DNA from 4 places in the Enterobacter huaxiensis genome. Region 2 is predicted to be linked to each of the others. Evidence: predicted binding sites of a transcription regulator. Region 2 holds the regulator's gene; each other region holds the start of a gene.
The links. The regulator CRP, encoded in region 2, controls carbon source genes, mostly activating them, when cyclic AMP is high. The targets are predictions, from matches to a motif close to ATGTGANNNNNNTCACAT.

Region 1 (4,114 bases), 1.2 Mb from region 2:
GCCGGATCGACGCCAGCGGCAATCAAATCTTTCCGCATGGTCACCGGTTCGTTATAGCTCTGCAGCGCGTTATCGCCGCTCAGCAGCAGGTAGTTCACCTTGCCGCTGTTGTAGGCGTTCAGCGCGCCCTGAATGCGGTAGCGGTAATACTGATTGATAACGCCGGTGCGGTAATACTTGGCGGTGCCGAGCACCACGCCAACCTGACGGTAGGGGAGATCCTGGAGGTCATCAAAAATATAGGGTGCCGTTTTCCAGCTCATCCAGCGGTCGAGGCCCAGCACGATCAACAGCAGTATGCCGACCAGGACAGACAGGCTGTAAAAAACGCGCTTTAACATGGAGATGGCTCGTTCGTGGATGAAAGTTCACTCAGGCTACTGTACCCGCCTGGTTAGCGCAAGAAACGGTGAATCAACTGAGGGCTTTTTCAGCAAACGGGCGGGCATTTCTGCCCGCCGGAAGGTCAGGCAAGCAGCACGCGGTCAATTGTCGTGCAGCCCAGCGCTTTCAGCGTGGCGGCGGTAGCGTCCCACTGGATCAGCGGTGCATCGGCTTTTTCGGCCAAAATTGCGCGTTGGATATCAGGATAGTCGTAGCCGTTCAGGCTCAGCAGGTTGAGTGCGCCCTGCAGCGGCGGGAGCGTCGGGTTGAACGCGGCGTTCTCCGCATAGCTGCCGGTGAAGATGCGGCCATCGCGGCACTGCAGCGCCACGCCGCTCGGTGATTTGCTGTACGGCGTGTGGCTCTGGTTGGCGGCGGTGATAGCGGCCTGGCTCAGGTCATCGCCGGACAGGGCGAAACCGTGGTCCTGCGCGTCCATCAGCAGCGTTTTGATCTCAAGATCTTTCGGGCCGAAGGCATCCGGCAGATAGTCGCCCAGCGTGTGCGGCTCGCGGCCCGGCAGATTGATGCGCAGCTGCAGGCCGCTGTTCAGCTCGTTCATAAACTGGCGGCAGTGGCCGCACGGGGTGTAGTTAACGGTGATGGCGCTCAGCGCTTTTTCACCGCGCAGCCAGGCGTGGCTGATGGCGCTCTGCTCGGCGTGGACGGTTTGCTGCATCGTCGCACCCAGGAACTCCATGTTTCCACCGAAGTACCAGGTTCCGCTTACGCCGCGTGCAATCGCACCGACGTTAAAGTGGGAGAGATCTGCGCGGGCGCAGGAGGCGGCCAGCGGCAGGAGTGCGAAAGCCAGCGCGTCTTCGTCCAGTCCCGCTGCCTGTTTAAGCGTCGCGACCTGCTCCGCCGTCAGCAGGGCGGGGAAATGTGCATCCGCCAGAACCGGAGCCAGGGCTGATTGCAAATTCTCTGCGAGCTGGGCGAAAGCAGTTTGAAAACGTGGATGCATGGCGTGTGCCTCATAAAGGTTAATGGATCGGTAGTGTACGGAGCCGATGGGGCTTTATATGTGATCCACTTCTCATTATGTATGCAACTTATGAAAACAAAATGAAATTTGCGCGACGCATCGCAAATTTTAGCCCATCACCGCCAGAATAATCGGGAACACAAACGGCGCGATCAGGGAGGTGATAATCCCGCAGATCACCAGCGCCAGCGAGCTAAACGCCCCTTCCTGATAATCCACCTCTGCGCAGCGCGCGGTGCCCAGCGCGTGTGATGCCGTGCCCATGGCCAGACCGCGTGCGGCTTTGGTGCGGATCTTCATCAGATTCAGCAGGGTATGGCCAAATACCGCGCCCAGGATACCGACGAAGATCACGCACATGGCGCTGATGGCCGGAATACCGCCGATGCTGCCGCCCACGGCCATTGCGATAGGCGTGGTAACGGACTTCGGCAGGATAGACGCCGCAATTTGCGGCGACGCGCCCATCAGCAGCGCCACCGAGGTTCCGGTAACCATCGCCACCAGGCTACCGATAAAGCAAATGGTAATGATGGACTTCCAGCGGGCGCGGATCTGGTGCAGCTGTTCATATAAAGGAAACGCCAGCGCCACAACGGCAGGCTGCAGCAGGTCGTTTAAAATTTTGCTCCCGGCGAAATAGCGTTCGTAGGGAATGCCGGTAAGGAGCAGGAAAGGAATAATCACCACCATCGCCACCAGCAGCGGGTTGAGCAACGGCATTTTGAAACGAATTGCGAGTTTACGCGCGGCAAAGAACACCACCAGGGTTAACGGCAGCGACCACCAGATATTGGCCATCATTTTTTTGTTTTCTCCCCGACCACTTTGCGTTCGCCATGCACAATATGCGAACTCCAGCTCACCACCAGGAAAACCACCAGCGTACTGACCGCGCAGGAGACAACGATCGGGCCGAACTGCGCTTTGAGCACGTCGTAGTACTGCATGACCCCGACGCCGATGGGCACGAACAGCAGCGCCATATAGCGGATAAGGACGAAGCAGCCGGGGTTGACCCACTTCGCGGGCAGAACCTGCAGCGCCAGCAGCACGAACAGGATCAGCATGCCGATAATGCTGCCGGGAATGACGATCGGCAGCAGCGAGGCGATAAAGATCCCGGCGTACAGGCAGGCGTAAATCAGGACGAATGCGCGCAGATATTGCCAGACGGTGTTTAGTGATTTGCTCATGGTGAAAGTCCTTGATGAAACGCATTCATCATACAATTAAACCCAGAAATGTGCCACGGATCACATCATGAATTTTGAGCATACCAGACATTCCTGAATGGAACGTTGGGCATTTCCCCAAATGGACAGGCTTCGTTTTACATGCCAGTATTTGTTTTATATATGAATCAATTGATTATGCATCTCGACGCAGGAGCGCCTCATGCCGTCTATCATCATTAAAACCGCCGACGAGCTGGCCAGACAACGCCATGCCGGCGAGCTGTTAGCCTCCGTCTTTACCATGTTAGACGGATTTATTGCCCCCGGGGTCACCACCATGGCGATTAACAACCGTGTGGAGGATTTTATCGTCAATACGCTGCGTTCCCGCCCGGCCAGCAAAGGACAATATGATTTTCCGTACGTGCTGAATACCTCCGTCAACGAGGTGGTGTGCCACGGCATTCCCAAAGAGTCGGAGCACCTGAAGTCCGGTTCCATCGTGAACGTGGATATCACCCTTGAGAAAGACGGCCTGATAGCCGATTCCAGTAAAATGTATCTCATTGGCGACGTCTCGCCGCTGGCGCGCAGGCTGGTGAAGAAAACCTACGAAGCCATGTGGAAAGGGATCGAGGCGGTGAAGCCCGGCGCGACGCTGGGAGACATCGGCCACGCCATTCAGTCACATGTTGAAAGCAACGGCTACAGCGTGGTGCGCGAGTATTGCGGCCACGGCGTGGGCAAAGAGATGCACGAGGAGCCGCAGGTGCTGCACTACGGTAGGCCCGGCGAAGGTGCGGTACTGAAGGAAGGCATGGTGTTTACCATTGAGCCGATGGTCAACCAGGGCGACAGCCGCATCAAAACTAAAAAAGACGGCTGGACGGTGGTCACCCGCGATAAAAAACTGTCCGCGCAGTGGGAGCATACTATCGCCGTCACCGCCGACGGCTACGAAGTCCTGACGCTGCGCCCGGACGAGACGCTGCCGAATTAACCGCCGGGCTTTCAACCTACCTGGAGAGCGGCTACTATAGCGCGTCTTTTTTCACAGGTACTCTGAATGCGTGTTTTACTGGCCCCAATGGAAGGCGTGCTCGACTCCCTCGTGCGCGAGCTTCTGACCGAGGTAAACGACTACGATCTCTGCGTGACGGAGTTTTTGCGCGTGGTCGATATGCTGTTGCCGGTAAAATCGTTTTACAGGCTCTGCCCGGAGCTGCATAACCAGAGCCGAACCTCCTCCGGCACGCTGGTGCGCATCCAGCTGCTGGGCCAGTACCCTGAATGGCTGGCGGAAAACGCCGCCCGCGCCGTTGAGCTGGGTTCTTACGGCGTCGATCTCAACTGCGGCTGCCCGTCGAAAATGGTGAACGGCAGCGGCGGCGGGGCAACGCTGCTGAAAGATCCGGAACTTATCTACCGCGGCGCGAAGGCGATGCGTGAAGCCGTACCGCCGCATCTGCCGGTCACGGTCAAAGTGCGCCTGGGCTGGGACAGCGACGCGCGGCAGTTTGAAATTGCCGATGCGGTGCAGCAGGCCGGCGCCACCGAGCTGGTG
Region 2 (4,114 bases):
ACCTCTAATCCGTTTGCGGCGAAAACCATCCCGTCTCTGGATGAGAGCTTTGTGGTAATCCACTTCCGCAACCTCGAAGGCATTGATTACCCCTGGCTGCTGGCGATGCTGCAGGGCTCGTTCATTTCGCACATGAATACGCTGGTGGTGCCGGGGGGAAAAATGGGGCTGGCGATGGAGCTGATCATGACGCCGCTGGTGCAGCGGCTGATGGAAGGGAAGCAGATCGCGTGAGTTGTTTTGCCCGGTGGCGCTGCGCTTACCGGGCCTACGGTCATGCTTTTGCAGGGCGGGTCAGCGAAGCGCCACGCGCCAAAAGATTAGGCCTCGATCACCTCATACGAATGGGTGATGTTTACCGCTTTCTCCAGCATGAGCGCCACGGAGCAGTATTTCTCCGCAGACAGATCAACCGCGCGCGAAACCGCCGCGTCCTTCAGCTCTTTGCCGGTGACGATAAAGTGCAGATTAATGTGCGTGAACAGGCGTGGCGCCTCTTCGCGACGTTCTGACGTCAGCTTCACTTCGCAATCGGTTACGTCGTGACGGCCTTTTTGCAGAATCGACACCACGTCGATTGCGCTGCAGCCACCCGCCGCCATCAGCACCATTTCCATCGGGCTTGGCGCTTTGTCGCCGGAGTTACCGTCCATCAAAATCTGGTGTCCGGAAGCTGACTCGCCCAGGAACGTTAAACCTTCTACCCATTTCACACGCGCTTGCATATTCATTAACTCCAACGTTGCATTTTTGGTGACAGATTACGCGTGCGTTACAATTCTCGCAACGGAAGGCGACCTGCATCATGCTGAAGCGAGACACCAGGAGACACGCGGCAAAAGCTATGCTAAAACACTCTGGATGCTACAGTAATACATTGACGTTACACATGTATGCAGAGGACATCAAACTTTACTGGCTGCGAAACGTTACGACAGCCGACTTCCCAGGGTATGGGTAAGAATTCGATTGCAACCCCAGAGTCCGGATGCATCTTATGGCTCTGGTGACAGCTTATAACAGAGGATAACAGCGCATGGTGCTTGGCAAACCGCAAACAGACCCTACTCTCGAATGGTTCTTGTCTCATTGCCACATTCATAAGTACCCATCAAAGAGCACGCTGATTCACCAGGGTGAAAAAGCGGAAACGTTGTATTACATCGTTAAAGGCTCGGTGGCAGTGCTGATCAAAGATGAAGAAGGGAAAGAGATGATCCTTTCTTATCTGAACCAGGGCGATTTCATCGGTGAACTGGGCCTGTTTGAAGAGGGCCAGGAACGTAGCGCCTGGGTTCGTGCAAAGACAGCATGTGAAGTGGCTGAAATTTCTTACAAGAAATTCCGTCAGCTGATTCAGGTAAACCCTGACATCCTGATGCGTCTTTCTTCGCAGATGGCGCGCCGTCTGCAGGTGACATCCGAGAAAGTGGGTAACCTCGCATTCCTGGACGTTACCGGCCGTATTGCACAGACCCTGTTGAACCTGGCAAAACAGCCAGACGCGATGACCCACCCGGACGGCATGCAAATTAAAATTACGCGTCAGGAAATTGGTCAGATCGTCGGCTGCTCCCGCGAAACCGTGGGCCGTATCCTGAAAATGCTGGAAGACCAGAACCTGATCTCCGCCCACGGTAAAACCATCGTGGTCTACGGAACCCGTTAATTCGGTTAAACGGCGTGCCATCGCAAGGTGTCACGCCGTTTTTGTCTCTATTCCCCATGTGGCGCAGGCTGATCTATCACCCGGAAGTTAACTACGCACTGCGACAAACGTTGGTGTTGTGCCTTCCCGTGGCCGTCGGCCTGATCCTCGGACATCTTCAGCAAGGCCTGCTGTTTTCCCTCGTTCCCGCCTGCTGCAACATCGCCGGTCTGGACACGCCGCATAAACGCTTTTTTAAACGCCTGATTATCGGTGGCTGCCTGTTCGCCGGCTGTAGCCTCGCCGTACAGCTCCTGCTCGCCCGCGATATTCCGCTGCCGCTGATCCTGACCGTGCTGGCGATGACGCTGGGCGTGACGGCGGAGATCAGTTCGCTTCACGCTCGCCTGCTGCCCGCCTCGCTGATCGCCGCCATCTTCACCCTTAGCCTCGCCGGCAACATGCCGGTGTGGGAACCGCTGCTCATCTACGCCCTCGGCACGCTGTGGTACGGGCTGTTTAACTGGTTCTGGTTCTGGCTATGGCGGGAGCAGCCGCTGCGTGAATCCCTTAGCCTGCTCTACGTGCAGCTTGCCGACTACTGCGAAGCAAAGTATACCCTGCTCACCCAGCACACCGACCCGGAGAAATCGTTGCCGCCTCTGCTCGCCCGTCAGCAAAAGGTGGTCGATTTAATCAGCCAGTGCTATCAGCAGCTACACATGCTTGCCGCCAATAAAAACCATGGCTATAAGCGGCTGCTGCGCACCTTCCAGGTGGGGCTGGACCTGCAGGAGCACATCTCCGTAAGCCTGCATCATCCGGAGGAGGTGCAAAAGCTGGTCGAGCGCAGCCACGCCGAAGCGGTGATCCGCTGGAATGCCCAGACGGTATCGGCGCGTCTGCGCGTGCTGGCTGATGATATTCTCTATCACCGCTACCCCACGCGCTTCAACATGGAAAAACAGCTCGGCGCGCTGGAGAAAATCGCCCGTCAGCACCCGGAAAACCCGGTCGGCCAGTTTGCCGCCTGGCACTTTAGCCGCATCGCGCGCGTGCTGCGTACCCAGCGGCCGCTTTACCCGCGTGACCTGATGGCCGATAAGCAAAAACGCCTGCCGCTGCTGCCCGCGCTTAAAAGCTATCTGTCACTGAAATCTGCCGCGCTGCGTAACGCCGCGCGGATAAGCGTGATGCTGAGCGTCGCCAGCCTGATGGGCATGGCGCTGCACCTGCCGAAGCCCTACTGGATCTTAATGACCGTGCTGCTCGTGACGCAAAACGGCTACGGCGCCACGCGGGTGCGCATTTTCCACCGGGCTGGCGGAACCTTAGCCGGACTGATTATTGCCGGCGCCACGCTGCACTTCCACGTGCCGGAAGGCTATACGCTGGTGGGGATGCTGGCGATCACGATGATGAGCTATTTGATTATCCGCAAAAACTACGGCTGGGCGACGGTGGGCTTTACGGTCACGGCGGTGTACACCCTGCAGCTGCTCACGCTCAACGGCGATCAATTCATTATTGCCCGCCTGGTCGATACCCTGATTGGCTGCCTGATTGCCTTCGGCGGCATGGTCTGGCTGTGGCCGCAGTGGCAAAGTGGATTACTGAGGCAAAACGCCCACGACGCGCTGGAAGCGGATCAGCAGGCTATTCGTCTCATCCTGAGCGACGATCCGAAGCCTTCCCCGCTGGCCTACCAGCGCATGAAGGTCAACCAGGCGCACAACGCCCTGTTCAACTCGCTCAACCAGGCGATGCAGGAGCCGGGCTTTAACTCGCACTATCTGGCGGACATGAAGCTGTGGGTCACCCACAGCCAGTTTATCGTCGAGCATATTAACGCCATGACCACGCTGGCGCGCGAGCACACCATGCTGACGCCGGACCTGGCGCAGCGCTATTTGCAGTCGTGTGAAATTGCCCTGCAGAGGTGTCAGCAGCGTCTGGAGTATGACGCACCGGGTGAGTCCGGGGATTCGAATATTCTGGAAGCGCCGGAAACGCTCACCCACGGGCCGATGAGCACGCTGGAGCAGCACCTGCAGCGCGTTCTGGGGCATCTGAACACCATGCACACCATTTCGTCGGTGGCGTGGCGTCAGCGCCCGCATCACGGCATTTGGTTAACGCGCGTGTTAAAGCGAACCGAGTATTAGCTTTTTACGATCTTCTCGACCGCCGCGGCAAAACGGCTTAACCCGTCTTCAATATCTTTCTCTTCCACCACCAGCGACGGCGCAAAGCGCATCACGTCCGGTCCGGCGTTAAGTACCATGACCCCTTCGTGCGCGGCAGCGTGCAGGAAATCGCGCGCGCGGCCTTTGTACTGCGGCTTCAGCTCCGCGCCAATCAGCAGCCCCATGCCGCGGATCTCGCTGAAAACATCATATTCATCGTTAATCTGCTGTAGATGCTTCTCGAACAGCTCACGCTTCGCGCTAACGCCGTTCAGCACCT
Region 3 (4,114 bases), 2.1 Mb from region 2:
ATCAGCAGTGCGGTCAGGAACTGACTGGAGACGCTGCCGTCAACCTCAACGCTGCCGCCGGTAAAGCCGCCGCGCAGACGCAGCGGCGGATAGTTTTCCTGCTCCAGATAGTCAATCTGCGCGCCGCCCTGACGAAGGGCGTCCACCAGATGACCAATCGGGCGCTCTTTCATACGCGGTTCGCCGGTCAGCACGATGTTATTGCTTCCCAGGCACAGGGCCGCCGCCAGCGGACGCATCGCGGTACCCGCGTTGCCCAGGAACAGCTCAAGCGCTTCTGCGCACTGTAATGCACCGCCGTTGCCGATCACTTCACAACGGGTACGGTCAGCAGACAGCGTGTAGTGAACTCCCAACGCTTTCAGCGCATTGAGCATATGGCGAACGTCATCGCTGTCCAGCAGGTTTGTGAGGACGGTGGTGCCGTTTGCCAGAGCTGCCAGCAGCAGAGCGCGGTTCGAGACACTTTTTGAACCAGGCAGATTAATGGTGCCATCTACCCGCGCGATAGGTTGTAACGTCAGGGATTCCATGAAAACTAAACTCTCAACTCAACATAATAAAAACCCCGCAGCAGCGGCTGCGGGGGTGAAAAACAGCGCGATTAACCGTGGCGACGTTCGAAGTCGATCATGAAATCGGTCAACATCTTAACGCCTTCAAGCGGCATGGCGTTATAGATGGAAGCACGCATGCCCCCCACCACGCGGTGGCCTTTCAGCGCGTGCAGGCCAGCGGCGAACGACGCTTCCAGGAAGACTTTATCCAGGCTGCTGTCTGCCAGCTGGAACGGCACGTTCATGCGCGAACGGTTAGCTTTCGCTACGTCGTTGCGGTAGAAATCACTCTTATCAATTACGCCGTACAGCAGGTCCGCTTTTTGCTGATTGACCTTGTCCATCTGCGCCACACCGCCGTTTTGTTTCAGCCACTTGAACACCAGGCCGGAAAGATACCAGGCAAACGTCGGCGGGGTGTTAAACATAGAGTCGTTATCGTTAAGTACCGTGTAATCAAGGATTGACGGGCAAGACTTATGGGCTTTACCCAACAGATCTTCGCGCACAATGACGATAGTCAGGCCAGCCGGGCCGATATTTTTCTGCGCACCGGCGTAGATTACGCCGTAACGGCTGACGTCCAGCGGCGTGGACAGAATGGTAGACGAGAGATCCGCCGTCACAACGACGTTCTCGCCAAAACCTGGCTCTTCGTGAATGGCGATACCGTCGATAGTTTCGTTCGGGCAGTAGTGGAGATACGCGGCGTTATCAGAAAGCTGCCACTCGCTCATCGGCTTCACGGCACGCAGACCGTCAACGGTCACTTTGGCGTCGATAACGTTTGGTGAGCAATATTTATGTGCTTCTTTAACCGCGCTGGCAGCCCAGTAGCCCGCATCAACGTAGTCAGCGGTGGTTTTATCACCGAGCAGGTTCAACGGGATACCGGCGAACTGACCGCGCCCCCCGCCGTGGCAGAACAATACTTTGTAGTTCGAGGGAATGTTCAGCAGATCGCGAAAATCCTTTTCTGCCTCTTCCGCCACCTGAATAAATTCTTTACCACGGTGGCTGATTTCCATCACCGACGTACCCAGACCGTTCCAGTCACACAGCTCCTGCTGAGCCTGTTTGAGTACATCTGCCGGTAACATTGCCGGACCTGAACTGAAATTAAAGACTTGAGCCATTTCCCCTCACCACGCTAAAAGCCATAAGTTATAACTGTGGATATCGGTTTTATCATTCAGTGACACGCGCCGCAATGTCTAAAACTTATGGCCGGCAAAATGTGTCCGTCGTCACACAAAACAATCTGCCATCTCGCTGTCTCAAAACCGACAAAATGGCTGTCAGGTAATACGTTTGGCCCGGCTTACCTTCGTCCATTCTGGATTCTTACAGCGAGGGCATAATTGATGATCGCCCGCATGCATCCCCACGACATGGCTGCATTTTATACAGGCATACTCCCCGGTTTCCGGTACGACCCGAAACCGCTCAATCAACATATCCGGCAGGATACACAGTCCTGGCTTAACATCGTCGTCAGCGTAGTAATAGACGCTGATTTGCCCATTGGTTTCCATAATCGCCAGCCGCACCTGCCCCAGCTGTTCCACGCTGCTCAGGCGCAGCTCCATAAAGAACTCAAACTCGGTCATGTTGGCACTTTTTACATTCTGCCAGGCAAGCTGTCCGTCCTCCACGATCACCACCGGCTTCCCTTCAAGAAGATCTTCCAGTTTTTCGCTTTTCGACATTAGCCACATCACCAGCCGGTACAGCAATGCCAGTGAGACAAAAACGATAAACACCGGCACCATCGGCACATCATCGTAAAACGCAACGTCCCCCGCCGCCGACCCCAGCGTCAGGATGATCAACACTTCGAAAAGCGACATCTGCCGAACGCCACGGCGCCCGGTAATTTTGAGGAAAAGGAAGACCAAAACGAAGGTATACAGGCTACGCAACGCCACTTCGCCTAAAAATTCAGGGGGGACTTTATCAAACGCCATCCGTTGGAGATCAAATGCTTTCATTTTTCTATGCCTTAACAGTCAGTTACTGCCACTAAGCATAGCCCAGCCATTTATTTTCGCCGAAGATAGCACCCGTCACGCAAAACCCGTATCATTGCGCGCTTTACGTACGATAAAAGTGAACGCCATGACACAAACGTTTATCCCCGGCAAAGACGCCGCTCTGGAAGATTCCATCGCTCGCTTCCAGCAGAAACTGACCGACCTGGGCTTTAATATCGAAGAAGCCTCCTGGCTGAACCCGGTGCCTCACGTCTGGTCCGTGCATATTCGCGATAAAGACTGTGCGCTTTGCTTTACCAACGGTAAAGGCGCAACCAAAAAAGCGGCACTGGCCTCTGCGCTGGGTGAGTACTTTGAACGTCTGTCGACCAACTATTTCTTCGCCGACTTCTGGCTGGGTGAAACCATTGCTAATGGCCCATTCGTTCACTATCCGAATGAGAAATGGTTCCCGCTGACCGAAGACGACGAACTGCCGGAAGGCATTCTGGATCCGCGCCTGCGTGCGTTCTACGATCCGGAAAATGAACTGACCGCCAGCATGCTGATCGACCTGCAGTCTGGCAACGAAGACCGCGGGATCTGCGCCCTGCCGTTTACCCGTCAGTCCGATGAGCAGACCGTTTATATTCCGATGAACATCGTCGGTAACCTGTATGTGTCAAACGGTATGTCTGCTGGCAACACCCGCAACGAAGCGCGCGTGCAGGGTCTGTCTGAAGTATTCGAACGCCACATTAAAAACCGCATCATTGCCGAGTCTATCAGCCTGCCTGAAATTCCGGCCGACGTGCTGGCGCGCTACCCGGGCGTAGTGGAATCCATTGCTAAACTGGAAGCAGAAGGTTTCCCTATCTTCGCTTATGACGGCTCTCTGGGCGGTAAGTATCCGGTTATTTGCGTGGTGCTCTTCAACCCGGCTAACGGAACCTGCTTCGCCTCCTTTGGCGCGCATCCTGACTTCGGCGTGGCGCTGGAGCGTACCGTCACCGAGCTGCTGCAAGGCCGTAGCCTGAAAGATCTGGACGTGTTTACCCCACCAACGTTTGATGACGAAGAAGTGGCTGAACACACCAACCTCGAAACACATTTCATCGATTCCAGCGGTTCCATCTCCTGGGATATGTTCAAGCAGGATGCGGACTATCCGTTCGTGGACTGGAGCTTCTCAGGCACCACTGAAGAAGAGTTCGCCACGCTGATGGCTATCTTCAAAGCGGAAGATCGCGAAGTCTATATTGCTGACTATGAGCACCTGAGCGTCTACGCATGCCGCATTATCGTTCCTGGCATGTCCGACATCTATCCGGCAGAAGATCTGTGGCTGGCGAACAACAGCATGGGTGCACATCTGCGTGAAACCCTGCTGGCTCTGCCGGGCAGCGAGTGGGAGAAAGAAGATTATCTTAACCTGATCGCCCAGCTGGACGAAGAAGGCCACGATGATTTCACCCGCGTACGTGAACTGCTTGGCCTGGCGACAGGTAAAGACAACGGCTGGTACACCCTGCGTATTGGTGAGCTGAAAGCGATGCTGGCCCTCGCGGGTGGCGATCTCGATCA
Region 4 (4,114 bases), 1.3 Mb from region 2:
ACTGCATGTAGGTAAAGCCGTGCATCTCACCAATGCGGGAACCGATCAGGTTGCCGAAAATGATGAAGTAGAGCGTCATGGTGATCACCGGCGGCACCAGGGTTTGCACCCAGATGCGCATAAAGCGGTTGATCTCTTTTGCCCAGATGCTTTTCAGCGCCACCCAGAAAAGATGCGTCATGCCTTGTCTCCTTGTTTTTGATGCACCAGAGAGACAAACAGCTCTTCCAGTCGGTTCGCTTTGTTACGCATGCTCAGCACCTGAACGCCCTGGGCGCTCAGCTGAGAGAAGACGCTGTTGACGCCCTGCTCGCGCAGCACTTCCACTTCCAGCGTTGAGGTATCCACCAGACGATAGTTGTACCCTTCCAGCTTCGGCAGCGGGCTTTTCGCCGCGAGGTCGAGAATAAAGGTTTCTGATTTCAGCTTGGAGAGCAGATCTTTCATCGAGGTGTTTTCCACCAGCTCGCCGTGCTGGATGATGCCGATGTTGCGGCACAGCATTTCCGCCTCTTCGAGGTAGTGCGTAGTCAGAATAATGGTGGTGCCTTTATCGTTCAGATCCTTCAGGAAGCCCCACATGGAGCGGCGCAGTTCAATATCCACGCCCGCGGTCGGTTCATCGAGGATAAGCAGCTTTGGCTCGTGCATCAGCGCTCGGGCAATCATCAGGCGGCGCTTCATCCCACCGGACAACATGCGCGCACGTTCGTTACGCTTTTCCCACAGATCGAGCTGCTTAAGGTACTTTTCGCTGCGCTCAAGCGCCTCTTTACGTTCAACGCCGTAGTAGCCAGCCTGATTGACGACAATCTGCTGCACCGTCTCGAACGGGTTAAAATTGAATTCCTGCGGTACCAGCCCCAGCTGGCGCTTGGCGTTGACCACGTCCTTTTGCAGATCGTAACCAAACACGCTCACCCGGCCGGATGTTTTGTTCACCAGCGAGCTGATGATCCCGATAGTGGTGGATTTCCCCGCCCCGTTCGGTCCCAGAAGCGCATAGAAATCTCCCGCTTCGACCTTAAGATCTATTCCGCGCAGCGCCTGAACGCCGCCCGGATAGGTTTTTTTAAGCTGCTCAAGCTCCAGTGCAATCGCCATGAATTTAACTTACCTATAGTTCTGACACACGTTGTGTGGTTTCATTAAAAGTCGGGTTACCCTATAGTAGCGCAACGCAATTACTTGGTTACAGGCCGTTAACGTCCATGAATGACATAGATACACTCATCAGCAACAATGCACTATGGTCAAAGATGCTGGTTGAAGAAGACCCCGGATTTTTCGGGAAGCTGTCGCAAGCGCAGAACCCGCGCTTTCTATGGATTGGATGTTCCGATAGCCGCGTACCGGCAGAGCGCCTGACCGGCCTCGAACCTGGCGAACTCTTTGTTCACCGTAACGTTGCCAACCTCGTCATTCACACCGATCTTAACTGCCTTTCTGTCGTTCAGTATGCTGTTGACGTGCTGGAAGTCGAGCACATCATTATTTGCGGCCACTACGGCTGCGGCGGCGTGCAGGCGGCGATCGAAAATACCGAACTGGGGTTAATCGATAACTGGCTGCTGCACATCCGCGATATCTGGTTCAAACATAGCTCACTGCTGGGCGAGATGCCGCAGGAGCGCCGTCTCGACACCCTGTGCGAGCTGAACGTAATGGAGCAGGTTTATAACCTGGGCCACTCGACGATTATGCAGTCAGCCTGGAAACGTGGGCAGAAGGTTTCCATCCACGGCTGGGCGTACGGTATTCACGATGGCCTGCTGCGCAACCTGGAAGTGACCGCCACCAACCGCGAAACGCTGGAGCAGCGTTACCGATCGGGGATTGCCAACCTCAAGCTTAAGCATGTGAACCATAAATAAACAAAGCCGGGGATTTTCTCCCTCTCCCTGTAGGAGAGGGACGGGGTGAGGGCATCAGACCGCACCCAATACGTTTTACTCGTCGAGAATCACAACCTTGCCAACATACGGCAGATGGCGATAGCGCTGCGCGTAGTCGATGCCATAACCGACGACGAATTCGTCCGGAATAGAGAAGCCAACAAACTCAACCGGCACCTGCACTTCACGGCGCTCAGGTTTATCCAGCAGCGTACAGATCGCCAGCGATTTAGGCTGACGCAGGCTCAGGATCTCGCGCACCTTAGAGAGCGTGTTGCCGGAGTCGATGATGTCTTCAACGATCAACACATCTTTGCCACGAATATCTTCATCCAGATCTTTCAGGATTTTCACATCACGGGTTGTGGACATGCCGCTGCCGTAGCTGGAGGCGGTCATAAAATCGACCTCATGGGACACCTGCACTTCACGGCACAGGTCAGCCATGAACATGAAAGAGCCACGTAAAAGACCCACCAGCACCATTTCGCTGCCGCTGTCCTTGTAATGTTCGGTGATTTGATGACCCAGTTCGGCGATACGCGCTTTGATCTCGGCTTCCGGGATCATCACTTCAACAGTATGTTTCATATTACTAACCATATGATTTTAATGAAAATCTCTCAATGCAGGGGAGTATATTTCCGGCATCGATACGCAAGCCCGCCATTATACCAGCAAATAGACAAGCCTGGCGTATGAGTTATAAAAGCAAATTTTGTGATTCCGATCACACTTGTTAATACCTATAATTAGTTGCTAGCAAATTATTAACAAAAACTGACGAGTACACTTTCTATGGCTGAAACAAACTCTAAACAGCCGCGTCTACTGGTGACATTAACAGCAGCGTTCGCAGCCTTCTGCGCGCTGTATCTGTTAATCGGTGGCGTCTGGCTGGTCGCTTTAGGCGGCTCCTGGTACTACCCGATTGCGGGTCTGGTTATGGTTGCCGTAACCGTCCTGCTGTTGCGTAGGAAACAATCTGCACTGTGGCTGTATGCCGCATTACTCCTCGCCACCATGATCTGGGGCGTCTGGGAAGTCGGGTTCGACTTCTGGGCACTGACGCCGCGCAGTGACATCCTGGTCTTCTTTGGTATCTGGCTGATCCTGCCGTTCGTCTGGCGTCGCCTGATTGTGCCGTCCAGCGGTGCTGTAGCCGGTCTGGTCGTTGCGCTGCTGATTACCGGCGGCATCCTGACCTGGGCCGGTTTTAACGACCCACAGGAAATCAACGGTACGCTGAACGCGGAATCAACGCCTGCTGCCGCGATCTCGCAGGTTGCGGACGGCGACTGGCCTGCCTATGGTCGTAACCAGGAAGGTCAACGCTACTCTCCGCTGAAGCAGATCAACGCGGACAACGTGAAGAACCTGAAAGAAGCCTGGGTATTCCGTACCGGCGACCTGAAAATGCCGAACGATCCGGGCGAACTGACCAACGAAGTGACGCCGATTAAAGTGGGCGACATGCTTTACCTGTGTACGGCGCACCAGCGTCTGTTCGCGCTCGACGCGGCCACCGGTAAAGAGAAATGGCACTTCGATCCGCAGCTGAATTCTAATCCGTCCTTCCAGCACGTGACCTGCCGCGGCGTGTCTTACCATGAAGCGCGCGCCGATAATGCCAGCCCGGAAGTCATCGCCGACTGCCCTCGCCGCATTATGCTGCCGGTCAACGATGGACGCCTGTTCGCAATTAACGCCGAAACGGGCAAGCTGTGCGAAACCTTTGCCAACAAAGGTGTCCTGAACCTGCAGACCAACATGCCGGACACTACGCCGGGCCTGTATGAGCCAACCTCACCGCCAATCATTACCGATAAAACCATCGTGATTGCCGGTTCGGTAACGGACAACTTCTCCACGCGTGAAACCTCCGGCGTTATCCGCGGTTTCGACGTAAATACCGGTAAACTGCTGTGGGCCTTCGACCCGGGCGCGAAAGATCCAAACGCGATCCCATCGGACGAGCACACCTTTACCTTTAACTCGCCAAACTCCTGGGCACCGGCCGCGTATGACGCGAAGCTGGACCTGGTCTACCTGCCGATGGGTGTCACCACCCCGGATATCTGGGGCGGTAACCGCACGCCGGAGCAGGAGCGTTACGCGAGCGCGATCGTGGCGCTGAACGCGACCACCGGCAAGCTGGCGTGGAGCTACCAGACCGTTCACCACGATCTGTGGGATATGGATATGCCGTCCCAGCCGAC

Region 1: D5067_RS07660 (CidA/LrgA family protein) is a predicted target of CRP. The motif match lies at 2,617-2,634, and genes of this name have one in related genera.
Region 3: serC (3-phosphoserine/phosphohydroxythreonine transaminase) is a predicted target of CRP. The motif match lies at 1,793-1,810, and genes of this name have one in related genera.
Region 4: hpt (hypoxanthine phosphoribosyltransferase) is a predicted target of CRP. The motif match lies at 2,614-2,631, and genes of this name have one in related genera.

What each region holds. Positions count from the first base shown of each region.
Region 1 covers NZ_CP043342.1:1,598,031-1,602,144, forward strand. Annotated here, with positions in the region: gene sanA (outer membrane permeability protein SanA) at 1-341, opposite strand, end outside; gene cdd (cytidine deaminase) at 467-1,351, opposite strand; gene D5067_RS07655 (CidB/LrgB family autolysis modulator) at 1,481-2,176, opposite strand; gene D5067_RS07660 (CidA/LrgA family protein) at 2,173-2,568, opposite strand; gene map (type I methionyl aminopeptidase) at 2,771-3,550, shown strand; gene dusC (tRNA dihydrouridine(16) synthase DusC) at 3,617-4,114, shown strand, end outside.
Region 2 covers NZ_CP043342.1:393,311-397,424, reverse strand. Annotated here, with positions in the region: gene D5067_RS01840 (phosphoribulokinase) at 1-234, shown strand, start outside; gene D5067_RS01835 (OsmC family protein) at 321-725, opposite strand; gene crp (cAMP-activated global transcriptional regulator CRP) at 1,037-1,669, shown strand; gene D5067_RS01825 (YccS/YhfK family putative transporter) at 1,726-3,813, shown strand; gene argD (bifunctional acetylornithine/succinyldiaminopimelate transaminase) at 3,810-4,114, opposite strand, start outside.
Region 3 covers NZ_CP043342.1:3,147,538-3,151,651, forward strand. Annotated here, with positions in the region: gene aroA (3-phosphoshikimate 1-carboxyvinyltransferase) at 1-533, opposite strand, end outside; gene serC (3-phosphoserine/phosphohydroxythreonine transaminase) at 605-1,693, opposite strand; gene D5067_RS15105 (DUF421 domain-containing protein) at 1,856-2,548, opposite strand; gene ycaO (30S ribosomal protein S12 methylthiotransferase accessory factor YcaO) at 2,676-4,114, shown strand, end outside.
Region 4 covers NZ_CP043342.1:3,956,266-3,960,379, forward strand. Annotated here, with positions in the region: gene D5067_RS18900 (ABC transporter permease) at 1-181, opposite strand, end outside; gene D5067_RS18905 (ABC transporter ATP-binding protein) at 178-1,104, opposite strand; gene can (carbonate dehydratase) at 1,212-1,874, shown strand; gene hpt (hypoxanthine phosphoribosyltransferase) at 1,950-2,486, opposite strand; gene D5067_RS18920 (glucose/quinate/shikimate family membrane-bound PQQ-dependent dehydrogenase) at 2,694-4,114, shown strand, end outside.